One region of the Rhizobium sp. M10 genome, then DNA from elsewhere that is predicted to be linked to it. Evidence: predicted binding sites of a transcription regulator. Region 1 holds the regulator's gene; the other holds the start of a gene.
The links. The regulator PhoB, encoded in region 1, activates phosphate uptake and scavenging genes when phosphate is short. The targets are predictions, from matches to a motif close to TGTCATNNANCTGTCAT.
Positions count from the first base shown of each region.

Region 2: CO671_RS06025 (UDP-2,3-diacylglucosamine diphosphatase) is a predicted target of PhoB. The motif match lies at 4,821-4,837, and genes of this name have one in related genera.

Region 1 is NZ_NWTA01000043.1:2,560-10,260, forward strand. Features, by position in the region: gene pstC (phosphate ABC transporter permease subunit PstC) at 1-481, shown strand, start outside; gene pstA (phosphate ABC transporter permease PstA) at 478-1,797, shown strand; gene pstB (phosphate ABC transporter ATP-binding protein PstB) at 1,813-2,628, shown strand; gene phoU (phosphate signaling complex protein PhoU) at 2,673-3,386, shown strand; gene phoB (phosphate regulon transcriptional regulator PhoB) at 3,522-4,205, shown strand; gene CO671_RS32040 (GcrA family cell cycle regulator) at 4,448-4,981, opposite strand; gene CO671_RS32045 (aspartate aminotransferase family protein) at 5,407-6,606, shown strand; gene argF (ornithine carbamoyltransferase) at 6,644-7,558, shown strand; gene CO671_RS32055 (Hsp33 family molecular chaperone) at 7,647-7,701, shown strand, end outside.
Region 2 is NZ_NWTA01000003.1:149,320-157,020, forward strand. Features, by position in the region: gene CO671_RS06005 (ABC transporter ATP-binding protein) at 1-348, opposite strand, end outside; gene CO671_RS06010 (MlaE family lipid ABC transporter permease subunit) at 350-1,519, opposite strand; gene dgcA (N-acetyl-D-Glu racemase DgcA) at 1,618-2,601, shown strand; gene CO671_RS06020 (MFS transporter) at 2,553-3,773, opposite strand; gene CO671_RS06025 (UDP-2,3-diacylglucosamine diphosphatase) at 3,950-4,759, opposite strand; gene CO671_RS06030 (phosphoglycerate mutase family protein) at 4,969-5,718, shown strand; gene CO671_RS06035 (efflux RND transporter permease subunit) at 6,024-7,701, opposite strand, start outside.

The sequences.
Region 1 (7,701 bases):
CAACTACAGCAACTTCATCCAGGCGCAGAGCGTTCTGACCGCCGGTATCGTCATGGGCATCATGCTGATCCCCTACGTCTCCTCGCTGTCGGACGACATCATCACGGCCGTGCCGCGGGCGCTGCGTGACGGTTCGCTCGGTCTCGGCGCCACCCGCTCCGAAACCATCAAGAAGGTGGTCTTGCCGGCAGCGCTTCCCGGCATCGTCGGCGCACTGCTGATGACAGCCTCGCGCGCCATCGGCGAAACCATGATCGTCGTGCTGGCCGCCGGTGTCGCCGCCCGCATCCAGATCAATCCTTTCGAGCCGATGACGACGGTGACCGTCAAGATCGTCAACCAGCTCACAGGCGACCTTGAGTTCACCTCGCCGCAGACGCTGGTTGCCTTTGCCCTCGGCATCACCCTGTTCTGCATCACGCTTTGCCTCAATATCTACGCGCTCTACATCGTGCGCAAATACCGGGAGCAGTACGAATGACGGATATTGTTTCTCCCACCGCCGGCACCGTTTCCAAGGCGCCAGCGCGCCGCGATATCGGCATCAAGCGCCGCTACGCCGCCGAGCGCCGGTTCCAGGCCTATGGCATCGCCGCCATCACCTTCGGTCTCGTCTTCCTGTTCATCCTGTTGTGGACGGTGATCGGCAAAGGCTACACCGCCTTCCAGCAGACCGCGATCACCCTGCCGATCGAATTCACCGAGAAGACGATCGACCCGGATAACAAGCGTGCGACCGATCCTTCGGTGCTGGTTGCCGCCAATTACCCGGTTCTGTTGCGCGACGCGATCGTCAAGCAGCTGAATATCAATGCCGCGAGCCGCCCTGATGTGCGCGACGCTACCGCCATGCTCTCCAAGAGCGCGCCGATCCAGCTGCGCGATATGGTCGTCGCCGATCCCTCGCTCATCGGCAAGACGGTCAATGTCTCGCTGCTCGCCGACGCCAATGTCGACAGCGCCAACAAGGGCCAGATCGATCTCTCCGTCGATGAGAAGAACCGCAAGGTCAACGACAAGCAGGTGACCTGGATGAACCAGCTGAAGGCGAGCGGCGCTCTCCACAAGCAGTTCAACACCGGCCTCTTCGTCAACGGCAATTCCAGCCGCCCGGAGGCCGCCGGCCTCGGCGTCGCCCTTGTCGGCTCGTTCTACCTGATGCTGATCGTGCTGGCGCTTTCCCTGCCGATCGGCGTTGCCGCCTCGATCTACCTCGAGGAGTTCGCGCCGAAGAACAAGCTGACGGACCTGATCGAGGTCAACATCAACAACCTCGCTGCCGTTCCCTCGATCGTCTACGGTCTGCTCGGCCTTTCCGTCTTCATCAACTTCATCGGCCTGCCGCGTTCGGCCTCGCTGGTCGGCGGCCTGGTGCTGACGCTGATGACCCTGCCGACGATCATCATCGCCACCCGCGCGGCACTGCGCGCCGTGCCGCCGTCGATCCGCGCCGCAGCGCTCGGTCTCGGCGCCTCGAAGATGCAGATGGTGTTCCACCACGTCCTGCCGCTTGCCATGCCCGGCATCCTCACCGGCACGATCATCGGCCTGGCGCATGCGCTCGGCGAAACCGCGCCGCTGCTCCTGATCGGCATGGTCGCCTTCGTCGCCAACGCGCCGACCACGCCGCTCGAACCCTCGACGGCCCTGCCGGTGCAGGTCTATATGTGGGCGAACGAGGCCGAGCGTGCCTTCGTGGAGCGTACTTCGGGTGCCATCATCGTCCTGCTCCTGTTCCTGATCGTCATGAACATGGGCGCCATCCTCTTGCGTCGTCGCTTCGAGCGCCGCTGGTAAACGGAGTTAAACATCATGAACATGTTGACGGAAGCTGCAGTTGAAAAGGCGCTGGATCAGAAGATGAGCAACGTCCCGTATAAGATGATCGGACAGGATGTCTCGGTTTACTACGGCGAGAAGCGCGCGCTTTTCGATGTGAACCTGAACATCCGCGAAAACACCGTAACCGCCCTGATCGGCCCTTCGGGCTGCGGCAAGTCGACCTTCCTGCGAAGCCTCAACCGCATGAACGACACGATCGAGGGCTGCCGCGTCACCGGCAAGATCACCCTCGACAGCGACGATATCTATGATCCCGATATCGACGTCGTCGAACTTCGCGCCCGCGTCGGCATGGTCTTCCAGAAGCCGAACCCGTTCCCGAAGACGATCTATGAAAACGTCTCCTACGGCCCGCGCATCCATGGACTGGCCAAGTCGAAGGCCGATCTCGATCAGATCGTCGAGTCCAGCCTGCAGCGCGCCGGCCTCTGGAACGAGGTCAAGGACCGCGTCCACGAGTCCGGCACCGGCCTCTCCGGCGGCCAGCAGCAGCGCCTGTGCATCGCCCGCGCCGTCGCCGTCAGCCCTGAGGTCATCCTGATGGACGAACCCTGCTCGGCGCTCGACCCGATCGCCACCGCCAAGGTCGAGGAGCTGATCCACGAGCTGCGCGAGAACTACACGATCGTCATCGTCACCCACTCCATGCAGCAGGCCGCGCGCGTGTCGCAGCGCACCGCCATGTTCCACCTCGGCAACCTCGTCGAGGAGAACGACACCGACAAGATGTTCACCAACCCGGACGATCCGCGCACCCAGGACTACATCATGGGTCGCTTCGGCTGATTGCGGCAATCCGAAGCCTTCCCGTTATTCGAGGACAAAGCCCCATGGCATCGACACATATTTATACTGCCTATGATGATGATCTGAAGTTCCTCTCCAGGCGGATTTCCGAAATGGGCGGCCTGGCCGAGCAGATGGTCGCCGAATCCGTCCGCGCCCTGGTCAACGGCGACACCGCGCTGGCGCAGAAGGTCATTTCTGACGACGTGATCCTCGATCACACCGAACGCGAAATCGGCGACAAGGCGATCGTCACCATCGCCCGCCGTCAGCCGATGGCCTCGGACCTGCGCGAAATCATGGGTTCGATCCGCATCGCCGCCGATCTCGAACGCGTCGGCGACCTCGGCAAGAACACCGCCAAGCGCGTCATCGCCGTGCAGAGCACCGGCGTTCCGCGCAAGCTCGCCCGCGGTCTCGAGCACCTGTCCGAGCTGGCGCTCGTCCAGCTCAAGGAAGTGCTCGACGTCTATACCACGCGCGCCGCCGACAAGGCGACCGCCATCCGCGAGCGCGACAACGAGATCGACGCGATGTACACGTCGCTGTTCCGCGAACTCCTGACCTATATGATGGAAGATCCGCGCAACATCACGAGCTGCACGCATCTTCTTTTCTGCGCCAAGAACATCGAGCGCATCGGCGATCACGCCACCAATATCGCTGAGACGATCTACTACATGGCAACCGGCGCCCAGCCGGAAGGCGACCGTCCGAAGGACGACAGCGCCAACACCGTCGGTGCCGCCACGGAATAACCGTGCCGGACCAGCCCATTGCGTGCGCGCCCGCCCGGGCGCGCAAAGAGGTCGCAGCCAATTTCTGATTTTGCGCGGGATCCCTTGCTTAAATCGCCCCCGGTTTAAGGATCGTGCGTGAGGAGACGGACACGCATGATCCCGAGAGTTGCAGTTGTTGAAGACGAAGAGGCCCTCAGCGTGCTTCTCCGTTATAATCTCGAGGCGGAAGGCTTCGAAGTCGATACCATCCTGCGCGGCGACGAGGCCGAAATCAGGCTTCAGGAGCGAACGCCGGATCTTCTTATCCTCGACTGGATGCTGCCCGGCGTCTCCGGCATCGAACTCTGCCGGCGCCTGCGCATGCGGCCGGAAACCGAACGGCTGCCGATCATCATGCTGACGGCGCGCGGCGAGGAGAGCGAACGTGTCCGCGGGCTGTCCACCGGTGCCGACGATTACGTCGTCAAGCCGTTCTCGACCCCCGAACTCGTTGCCCGCGTCAAGGCCATGCTGCGCCGCGCCCGCCCGGAAGTGCTGTCGTCAGTGCTCAAATGCGGTGATATCGAGCTCGATCGCGAAACCCACCGCGTCCATCGCAAGAGCCGCGAAGTCCGCCTCGGCCCGACCGAATTCCGCCTTCTGGAATTCCTGATGTCGTCGCCGGGCCGCGTCTTCTCCCGCTCGCAGCTGCTCGACGGCGTCTGGGGCCACGATATCTATGTCGACGAACGCACCGTCGACGTCCATGTCGGCCGCCTGCGCAAGGCGCTGAACTTCTCCAACATGCAGGACGTCATCCGCACCGTCCGCGGCGCCGGTTATTCGATGGAAGCCTGAGGGGTTTCTGACAAAGTCGAGCAAGCTCCGCCCCTCACCCTAGCCCTCTCCCCGTAAACGGGGCGAGGGGACGTGCCCTGCGAGAGGTGGGTAAGGACCGAGAGGTTGCGGCATATCCCCTTCGCCCCGCGCGCGGGGAGAAGGTGCCGGCAGGCGGATGAGGGGCAGTCACACCCAACACACTCACACAAAAAAACGGGCCTTCCAGCCCGTTTTCGCATTTCCAGCAATGGTTTGCCCGCTCAGCTGACCCGCGCTGCCGCCCGGCGGCGCTCGTTGACCGGCTGATAGGCAAGCTTCTGATGATAGCTGCAATAGGGCGAATTGTCCGGGGATTCGCAGCCGCAGAAGTGGAAGTCGTCCTTCAGCGGATCGCCGACCGGCCATTTGCAGGTGCGTTCGGTCAGTTCCGTCAGGCCGAGGCGGCGGGAAATCGGCACGACCACATTGCCCTTCGGAACATATTCCATTTCCTCGACGGCATCGATCTCGATCTCTTCCTTCAGCATCGTTGCGCCCTGCTGGCGGGTCACGGTGCGGGTGGTGATCCGGGAGGCGTAGTTCGGCGCGCGCGGCGCCGATGTCTGGCGCTTCGGCGTGCGCGCCGCGGCGGCTGTGCCGCCGGCCTTGGCGCGGCCCGGCAGGCTCAGTCGGTGCACCTTGCCGATAACGGCGTTTCGGCTCACGCCGCCAAGTTGTGCCGCGATCTGGCTGGCGCTCAGCCCTTCGGACCACAGCTTCTTGAGTTTCTCGACCCGCTCGTCTGTCCAGTTCATGCCCTGTCTCCACCTTTTGCGTTGGTGATGGCAGAATCCCTCACCGTTGTCCCGGAAGCCTCCGAAACAAGAAACGCTTGATCAATTTTGGTGACTAGTTCCGCCGCATGCAGTCTAGTAATTGAACTTTAACCTAGTGTGAGGCTGACTCCGTGACAAGAGTCGCGGGAATCCGGATGAATCGAATTCCGAGTTTTCCCCAACTTGCTGCCTCTGCGTGTCATTTCTGCAATAATGCCTGTTGAAGGCTGAAAATGCCGCTGTACAAGCTTGCTGCATCCGCTAAGGGCGCAGTTTTGTTGACATTGCAGCGCGAAAAGGAAATAGTACCGATCGCCGCCGAAAGGCGGCATTTTTGATTTTTCGGGCCTGGTTTTCTTAGCCGGAGTCCGGTGATTGACAACGCTGATCGGGAGACCCGCGCCATGGCCGAAGCCGCGCCGCTTTATGACACCTATTCTCGTGCCCCGCTGCGGTTCGAGCGAGGCGAGGGCGTATGGCTGATCACCGAAAGCGGCGAGCGTTATCTCGATTTCGGCGCCGGCGTCGCCGTCACCTCCGTCGGCCACGGCAATCCGCATGTGGTCGCCGCCTTGAAGGAGCAGGCCGACAAGGTCTGGCACCTCTCCAACATCTATGAGATTCCCGGCCAGGAGCGGCTGGCCAAACGGCTGACGGACGCCACCTTCGCCGACAAGGTGTTCTTCACCAATTCCGGTGCCGAGGCGCTCGAATGCGCGATCAAGACGGCGCGCCGCTATCAGTTTTCCAAGGGCCGTCCCGAGCGCTTCCATGTCATCACCTTCGAAGGCGCCTTCCATGGGCGCACGCTTGCGACGATCGCCGCCGGCGGCCAGGAGAAATATCTCGAAGGCTTCGGCCCCAAGACGCCGGGTTTCGATCAGGTGCCGTTCGGCGATATCGAAGCGGTGCGCGCCGCCATCACCGATGCGACGGCGGCAATCCTCATCGAACCGGTGCAGGGCGAGGGCGGCGTGCGCCCCGCCACGGCCGAGTTCATGAAGGCGCTGCGCCAGATCTGCGACGAGAAAGGCCTGCTGCTGATCCTCGACGAGGTCCAGACCGGGGTTGGCCGCACCGGCAAGCTCTTCGCCCATGAATGGTCGGGCATCACACCCGACATCATGGCTGTCGCCAAGGGCATCGGCGGCGGCTTCCCGCTCGGCGCCTGCCTTGCCACCGCAGAGGCCGCCTCCGGCATGAAGGCCGGCACCCATGGTTCGACCTATGGCGGCAATCCGCTGGCCATGGCCGTCGGAGGCGCCGTGCTCGATGTCATTCTCGCCGACGGCTTCCTGGAACATGTGCGCGACGTCGCGCTGGTCTTCCGTCAGGGGCTGGCTTCGCTGAAGGACCGTTATCCCGATGTGATCGAGGATATCAGGGGCGAGGGCCTGCTGCTCGGCGTCAAGGCGGCCGTCCCCTCGGCCGAACTGCTGCAGGCGATCCGCGCGGCGCATCTGCTCGGCGTGCCGGCCGGCGACAACGTCATCCGCCTTCTTCCGCCGCTCGTCGTCACCGCCGAGGAAGCCCGCGAGGGTCTCGCCCGCCTCGAGCGCGCCGCCGAGAGCATCCGCGCCTCCAAGGTCAAGAAGACGGCTTGAAGGGATTGCCGCCTCCGGGCGCACGACAGGTAAGAACATGGCTCCTAAACATTTCCTCGATCTTTCGGCCGTCACATCCGCCGACCTCAGAACCATCATGAACGATGCGCTTTCCCGCAAGCAGGCCTTCAAGGCAGGCCAGGGCGACAAGCCGCTCGCCGGCAAGATGCTGGCGATGATCTTTGAAAAGCCGTCGACGCGCACCCGTGTCTCCTTCGACGTCGGCATGCGCCAGCTCGGCGGCGAAACGCTGTTTTTGTCCGGCACCGAAATGCAGCTCGGCCGCGCCGAGACGATCGGCGACACCGCCAAGGTGCTGTCGCGTTATGTCGATGCGATCATGATCCGCACCACCGAGCACTCGCGCCTGCTGGAGCTTGCCGAGCATGCGACCGTGCCCGTGATCAACGCGCTGACGGACGATACCCATCCTTGCCAGATCATGGCCGACATCATGACCTTCGAGGAGCATCGTGGCCCGATCAAGGGCAAGACCATCGCCTGGACAGGCGACGGCAACAACGTGCTGCATTCGCTGGTCGAGGGGGCGGCGCGTTTCGGCTACCGCATGAACATGGCCGTACCCCTTGGTTCGGAGCCCAAGGATCACTATCTGAACTGGGCCCGCAATGAGGGCGCCGAAATCATGCTCTGCCATGATGCCGACCGTGCTGTCGAAGGCGTCGATTGCGTGGTGACCGATACCTGGGTCTCCATGAATCAGGAACATCGGGCCCGGGGTCACAACGTCTTTCAGCCTTATCAGGTCAATGCGGCCTTGATGGCCAAGGCCGGCAGCGATGCATTGTTCATGCATTGCCTGCCTGCCCATCGCGGCGAGGAAGTGACGGATGAGGTGATCGACGGCCCGCAATCCGTGGTCTTCGATGAAGCGGAAAACCGTCTTCATGCGCAGAAGTCGATTCTTGCTTGGTGCCTGGGCGCGATCTGAACCATAATCGGACGCCGCGTGTGAAAACGCGCGGCCGCGCGAGCGAAGGGCACCCTTGCTCTTCGCTTGAAAACTAGGAGTGAAAGCCATGGCAGAAGCTGCAGCCGCCCTCGGCCAGTTCGATTTCGCCGGCGATGACCATG
Region 2 (7,701 bases), on a different contig from region 1:
TTCCTTGACCGTCAGCGACGAGAACAGCGCCCCCTGCTGGAACAGCACGCCGAGCCGCATGTCGAGCGCGTTGCGCTGCGGTTCGTCGAGTTCGTCGAAGTCCTGGCCGAGGATCTTGATCGTGCCGGAGCGGCGCGGCAGCAGCCTCAGCACCGTGCGCATCAGCACCGATTTGCCGGTACCCGACGCGCCGACGAAGCCGAGGATCTCGCCGCGATAGATATTGAGGTTGAGATTGTCGAGCACCACCTTCGAGCCAAAGGCGACGGTGACGTCGCGCGCCGAAAGCACGACATCCCTGCCCTGTCCTTCGCTTTCGATCGCTTGCTCGTTCACGCGGTCCGCCATGCTAGAAGTTGATCGCTGCATAGAACATCGCAAAAAGCCCGTCCATCAGGATGACGACGAAAATCGCCTTCACCACCGAGGCCGTGACGTGCTGGCCGAGCGATTCGGCGCTGCCGCCGACTTTTAATCCTTCGACGGCGGCGACGATACCGATGACGAGCGCCATGAACGGCGCCTTGATCATGCCCGACAGCACGGTCGAAAGCGTCACCGCCTCGTGCAGGCGTGCCAGGAAGTTGGCGAAGGTGATGCCGGAATAGCCCCACGCGACGGCCGCCGCGCCGGCAAGCGAGGCGAAGTTCGCCAAGACCGTCAGCAGCGGCAGCGCGATGGTCAGCGCCACCAGTCGCGGGAAGATCAGCACGCCGATCGGGTTCAGGCCCATCACCTTCAGCGCGTCGATCTCCTCGCGCATCTTCATCGAGCCGATTTCGGCGGTGATCGCGCTGCCGGAACGGCCGGCGATCATGATCGAGGTCAGCAGCACGCCGATTTCGCGCAATTGCAGGATGCCGACGAGATCGACGACGAAGACTTCCGCGCCGAAATAGCGCAGCTGGAAGGCGCCCTGCTGGGCGATGATCGCCCCGATCAGGAATGACATCAGCAGGATGATCGGAACGGCGCGAACGCCCATATGGTCGATCTGATTGACGATCGAGGCCGGCGAAACGCCGCTGCCGCGGCCGAACTTCATCTGCGCGCCGCGCACCGCCGAGCCGAGGATGTACATGGCGGCGGCGAGATTGTCCCAGACGTCGTAGGTCATCTTGCCGATCGGCGCGAGGATGCGCGCGGCCAGGGAGACCTTCTCCTTCGGCTCCGGCTCCGGTTTGGCCGGCTCCTCGGAAAACATCACCAGCATTTCGTCGATATGCGGATTGGTGCCTTCGAAGCGGACCGTCCGCCCGGCCGCCTCCGCTTCCTTTTTCAGCCGGCACAGCAGCCAGATGCCCGCCGTATCGATATCGGTGATCTCAGACAGATCGACCGTCAGGTTACCGGACTTCTGGTGCAGGAGTTTTTCGAAATCGCGCAGCACAAGATGCACATAGGCGCTGCGCCAGTTGCCGCTCAGACGCACATGCTGTCCCGAACCATCGGACTGGTCGTCCACGGCAAGCGAGGCAGCGTTGCGATTCTCGGCGTTCAAGATACTTGTGTCTTTCAAGGCTTACAGCGACAGTGCCGACTCGCGAAGCGGTTCGTCGCCCGGCGCGTCAATATACAGAAGCAACGTGCAATTTCCATGCTCGCAGGACAGCAATAATGCCGCGCATCCTTGATATCCAGATGAATTCCTTTCCGATTGCCGGAACCTTCACCATCGCGCGTGGCGCAAAGACGCAGGCCGAGGTCATCACCTGCGCGCTGACGGACGAAGGGGCTGAGGGGCATGGCGAATGTGTGCCCTATCGCCGCTACGGCGAGACGATGCAGAGCGTTCTTGCCCAGATCGAAGCCGCGCGTCCGCTGATCGAGGCAGGCATCTCGCGGCGCGACCTGTTGTCGGCGATGCCGCCCGGCGCTGCTCGCAACGCCGTCGATTGCGCCCTCTGGGATCTGGAAGCCAAACAGACGGGCCAAAGCGTCGCGTCTCGACTGGGCATTGCCGATCCGAAACCGCTGACGACAGCCTATACCATTTCGCTCGGCGAACCGGAGGTGATGGCGGCCCAGGCGCGCGAACATGCCGGCCGCGCCCTGCTGAAGGTCAAGGTCGGCACCGGCGACGATGAAAGCCGCATCCGCGCCGTCCGCGCGGCCGCGCCCGAGGCCGCAATCATCCTCGATGCCAATGAAGGCTGGCCGGAATCGGCGCTGGAGCGTCACCTCAACATCGCCGCGGAGGCGGGTGTGGCGCTCGTCGAGCAACCGCTGCCGGCCGGCCGCGACGCCTTGCTTGCCGAGATCCGCCGCCCGCTCCTCGTCTGCGCCGACGAGAGCGTCCACCATACCGGCGATCTCGCAAGCCTTGCCGACCGCTATGACGCGATCAACATCAAGCTCGACAAGTCAGGCGGCCTCACCGAAGCCCTGGCGATGAAGACGGAAGCCGAGCGGATCGGCTTCGCCATCATGATCGGCTGCATGGTCGGCACCTCGCTTGCCATGGCGCCGGCGGTGCTGCTCGCCCAGAATGCCGATTTCGTCGATCTCGACGGCCCGCTGCTGCTCGCCCACGACCGCGAGCCCGGCCTGCGCTACGCCGCTTCCCTGGTTTTTCCGCCCGAAAGCAGCCTCTGGGGCTGAAGGTAATAGGCCGAGATGACGAGGCCGAGGCCACAGAGCGCGACCAGCGCCATGACGTAAAAGCTGACGACGCCGAGTAAGGCGTAGAGATAGCCTGCTGCGATGGTCATCAGCGCCATCGCCATGCCGACATAGAAGAAATAGGCGCCTTGGGCCGAGGATTCCTGTGTCTCCTGCACCGTCGCCACTATCCGCCGCTGCACGCCGGTATGCACGAAGGCGTAGGTAAAGCCGTGGAAGCATTGCAGCAGGAAGAAGCCGGCAAAGCCCGTGTTCATGGGAAACAGGATCCAGCGGCAGACGCTGACGGCGCAGCCGAAGCGGATCAGCGTCCAGGCATTGAAGCGCCGGTTGAGACGCTTCGACAGGAAGAATACCGTCACCTCCGAAGCGACACCGGCACTCCAGAGCAAACCGACCTCAGCGCCGGAAAAGCCCAGCTGATGCCAGTAGATCGACGAGAAAGCGTTGAGCACGGCATGGCTTGACTGCTGGATGGCGACGCCGATCAGGAGCAGCAGCAGATGCGGCTCGCGCAGGCCGCTGCCGGTGGCGGCGGGAATGTTGATCGGCTGGCCACGCCGCCGCGTCGGCCCGATGCGCGGACAAAAGATCGCCATCACGACGGTCATGGCAAAGCCGAACACCATCACCGGCAGCACCATCTCGCCGCCCCACCGGCTGATCAGCTGACCGCCGACGAGCGTCGACACGATGAAGGCGATCGAGCCCCAGACGCGCATCGACCCGTAATCGAGCCCCCAGCGGCGCACGCCGGAGATGACGATCGATTCGACGACCGGCAGATAGGGCGCGAAGGTGGCACCCTGCAGCGTATAGACGATCGTCACCGGCCAGAAACTGGTCGTCCAGTAGAGCGCGATCGCCGTCAGCAGCGACAGGCCGCCCGACCAGAGCAGCACGTCGGCGCGTTCCTTCAAGCGGTCGGCGATCATGGCGACGACAGGCGCCACCAGCACGCGGACCACCATCGGTATGGCAAGGATGATGCCGATCTCATGGTCGCTGAAGCTGTGGGTCGCGAGCCAAACGGGGAAAAACGGCAGAACGATGCCGTTGACCAGCAGCGGCGCACAATAGGAAAGCGCGCTGAGCAGCCGGAAGCGCGGCGGCGCTCCCTCACCCGTCGGGGAATGTTGAGCGGGAATCATGGGTGGACCTGAAGGAAACTGGACGTTGTCCTAACACGCCACCCGGAAGGCGACTATTGCGAGAAATAGCCTCCTGAAACGTTTTAAAAAATAAATTGGGCCTGTCGCCTGACGGGAACGGCTAAATTTCTGTTGCGCGGACGCAGATGCGCCAACGCTGGATGAAACAGGCAAAATCAGGCGGCCTGAGGCGCCAGTTCCGCCCCTTCGCGCTCGACCGCCGTCAGCGCCGGCACGGTGCTGGCGAGCGTCCGCCAAGTGATCAATTCGAACGTGCCGTCCTCGTGCTCGGCAACAGCCGTGCAGCTTTCCACCCAGTCGCCGGTATTGATGTAGCGGATGCCGTCCATGTCCTGGATGACCGCGTGGTGGATATGACCGCAGATCACCCCGTCGGCACCGCTCTTGCGCGCCTCTTCGGCGACGACGCGCTCGAATTCGCCGATGAAATTGACGGCATGCTTGACCTGCAGCTTGGCCCAGGCCGAGAAAGACCAGTAGGGCATGCCGAGGCGGCGACGCACGGCCGCCAACAGGATGTTGATGCGGATCGCCGTATCGTAGGCCCAGTCGCCGAGATAGGCGAGCAGGCGGGCATTGCGAACGACGACGTCGAATTCGTCGCCATGCAGGATCAAGTATTTCTTGCCGTCGGCGCCGTCATGCATCATCCGCTCGACAACCTCGATGCCGCCGAAATGCATGCCCGGGAAATCGCGCAGGAATTCGTCGTGATTGCCGGGGATATAGACGACGCGCGTACCCTTACGCGCCTTGCGCAAGAGTTTCTGGACGACGTCGTTGCAGACCTGCGGCCAATACCAGCTGCGCTTCAGCCGCCAGCCGTCGACGATGTCGCCGACGAGAACGATCGTATCCGCCTCGTGGTAGCGCAGGAAATCCAGCAGGAAGTCGGCCTTCGCGGCCTTCGAGCCGAGATGGACATCGGAAATGAAGAGCGTGCGGAAATGTCTGGGTTCCATCATGTCTATCACGAGCTACGGCTCATGCCCCATCTTTCATATAGCCTTCCAAAACCAGACTCGTGTTTCAGGAAGATGACAGACTGGGGAAAAGCCCCGCAAAAGCCGTGCTGGCGGCACGCCCCGCCGCACGCCGCAGCGACGATCTTGCCCTGCCTGTTGTGCGCGTTCATGATGACTGCGATTCCAGATCCGACACTGCGGGATGGCTGATGCGTCTCTTTCTCGTTCGCCACGGCGAATCCCTCGGCAACATCGACGAACGGGCCTACCGCCAATTCGGCGATCACAACGTGCCCCTGACGCAATGGGGCTACCGGCAGGCGCTGGAGGCCGGCGGTGTGATCGCCGCCTATCTGCGGGCGGCGCCGAGTCCCGGTTTCGGCAAGCTGCACATCTGGTACTCGCCATTCCTGAGGACGCGGCAGAGCAAGGACGCCGTGCTCGAAGCCCTGCCGGCAAGCCTCGTCGGCGATATCAGGGAGGATTATTTGCTGCGCGAGCAGGATTTCGGCCTTTTCACCGAAATCTACGACCACGCCGAACGGAAACAGAAGTTTCCCGAGGAATTCGAAAAATGGGCGAGGCTGCGCAGCAATAGCGGCAAATTCTACGCACGGCCGCCGGATGGCGAGAGCCGTGCGGATGTGGCCCAGCGGGTGCGGCTGTTCCTCCAGACGGTCATGCGAGACGCCGAAAATGACGATCACGACGTCGCCATCGTCGGCCACGGCGTCACCAACCGGGCAGTCGAAATGAACTTCCTGCATCGCCCTGTCGAGTGGTTCGAGCGCTCCGACAATCCCGGAAATTCCGATATCACCCTGATCGAGGGCACGCGCGCACAAGGCTACGAATCCATCCTGCTGCACCAAGCCGCCGACCGGCAGCCGGGCCAGGAAGGTCAGTTGCGCGATGCCTATGGCGCCGACGTGACGATGACGCCGAAGCCCGATGGGTAGTGGAACTCGTATCGGGCCCCTTCCAACAATTCGATCAATGAGCACGGCGCTGCTACATCCCCCTTCTCCCCAGCGGGGGTCCGAAGGACGGGTCGAGACCCGCGGCTCGACCCAGGTTGATGCCGGAGGGCAGATGAGGGGGTGAGCGGCAGGGCCTCGAGTGCCCGAGCGCAAGCGAAGGGCAATGAATGCTGTGCCGTGTGGCCCCCTCATCCGACCCTTCGGGCCACCTTCTCCCCGCTGGGGGAGAAGGGAAAGCAAGCGTCAGTCTCGCCCGGCCACAATCCTCCGCCTTCGCGGATAGCCTACGTCGGCGATGTCACCGTCGCCGGCGCCTGCCCGATCGGGGCCTCCTCGTTCGCCGTCGCCGGCCGTTTCGTCCTCAACAGACGCAGCACGTAGACGAAGAAGACGGGAACGAAGAAGATCGCCAGAACCGTTGCCGAAATCATGCCGCCGAGCACGCCGGTGCCGATCGCATTCTGGCTCGCCGCACTTGGGCCGGTGGCGATCGCCAGGGGCACCACGCCCAAGGTAAAGGCGAGCGAGGTCATGATGATCGGCCGGAAGCGGAGACGGGCGCCTTCGATTGCGGCGTCCATCAGCGATTTGCCCTCGGCAAAACCATCCTTGGCGAATTCGACGATCAGGATGGCGTTCTTGGCCGACAGGCCGATGATCGCAATCAGGCCGACCTTGAAATAGATGTCATTGGACATGTCGCGGCTCATCACCGCGAGCACGCAGCCGAGCACGCCGAGCGGCACGACCAGCATCACCGACAGCGGGATGGACCAGCTCTCGTAAAGCCCCGACAGCAGCAGGAAGACGAAGAGGATGCTGAGGCCGAACAGGATCGGCGCCTGGGAGCCCGATTTGATTTCCTCCAGCGACTGGCCGGTCCATTCGAAACCGAAACCGTCGGGAAGTTCGGCTGCCAGCCGCTCCATTTCGGCGATCGCCGCGCCCGATGAATATCCGGGCGCCGGAGCGCCCGAGAGGCGAACAGCCGGATATCCGTTATAGCCGACGATCTGGGCCGGTCCTTTGCGCCATTCGGCGATGGCGAAGGACGACAGTGGCACCATGCCGCCGCTCGCATTGCGCACATTGAGTTTCATCAGGTCTTCAGCCTGAAGCCTGCTCTTGTCCTGCGCCTGAACGATGACGCGTTGCATGCGGCCGGAGTTCGGGAAATCGTTGACATAGCTCGAACCGAGATTGGCGGTGATTGTGTTGTTGATGTCGGCGAAAGCGACGCCGAAGGTATTTGCCTTCTCGCGATCGATGACGAGAACGAGCTGCGCCGAATCCGGCATGCCCTCCGGCCGGACGCCTGCGATCACAGGGTTCTGTGATGCCTTGCCGAGGAGCATTGCCGCCGCCTCGTTAAGCGCTGCCTGGCCCTTTGCGCCACGATCCTGAAGGCGGAAGGTGAAGCCGTTGGTCGTGCCGAAACCTTCGATCGGCGGCGGCGACAGGGCGAAGGATGTGGCATCCTTCAACGCGAACAGCTGCATATTGACCCGGTTGGAAATCTCCTGCACCGAATTGCCGGCGCCGCGTTCGGCCCAATCCTTGAGCGTGACGAAAACCAGGGCGGCATTCGGCCCCTGCCCCGAGAAACTGAAGCCCTGGATCGCGACCACATTCTCAACCGCCGGCTCGGTCTTGAAAATCGCCTCGATGCTTTCGAGCGAGGCCACCGTGCGGTTGCGGCTCGCTTCCGGCGGGCCCTGCACGTCGACGATCAGGAAGCCCTGGTCCTCATCCGGTACGAAGCTGCTCGGAAGGTTGACGAAGAGATAGCCGAGGCCGACGACGAGCGCGACATAGACCGCCATGACCCGCCAGGAGCGCTTGGCCAATCCCTCGACGGTGCGGGCATAACGGCCGGTCAGCCGGTCGAAGTTGCGGTTGAACCAGCCGGCAACGCCCTTCTTCTCGTGATGACCCTTGATCGGCTTCAGGAAGGTGGCGCAG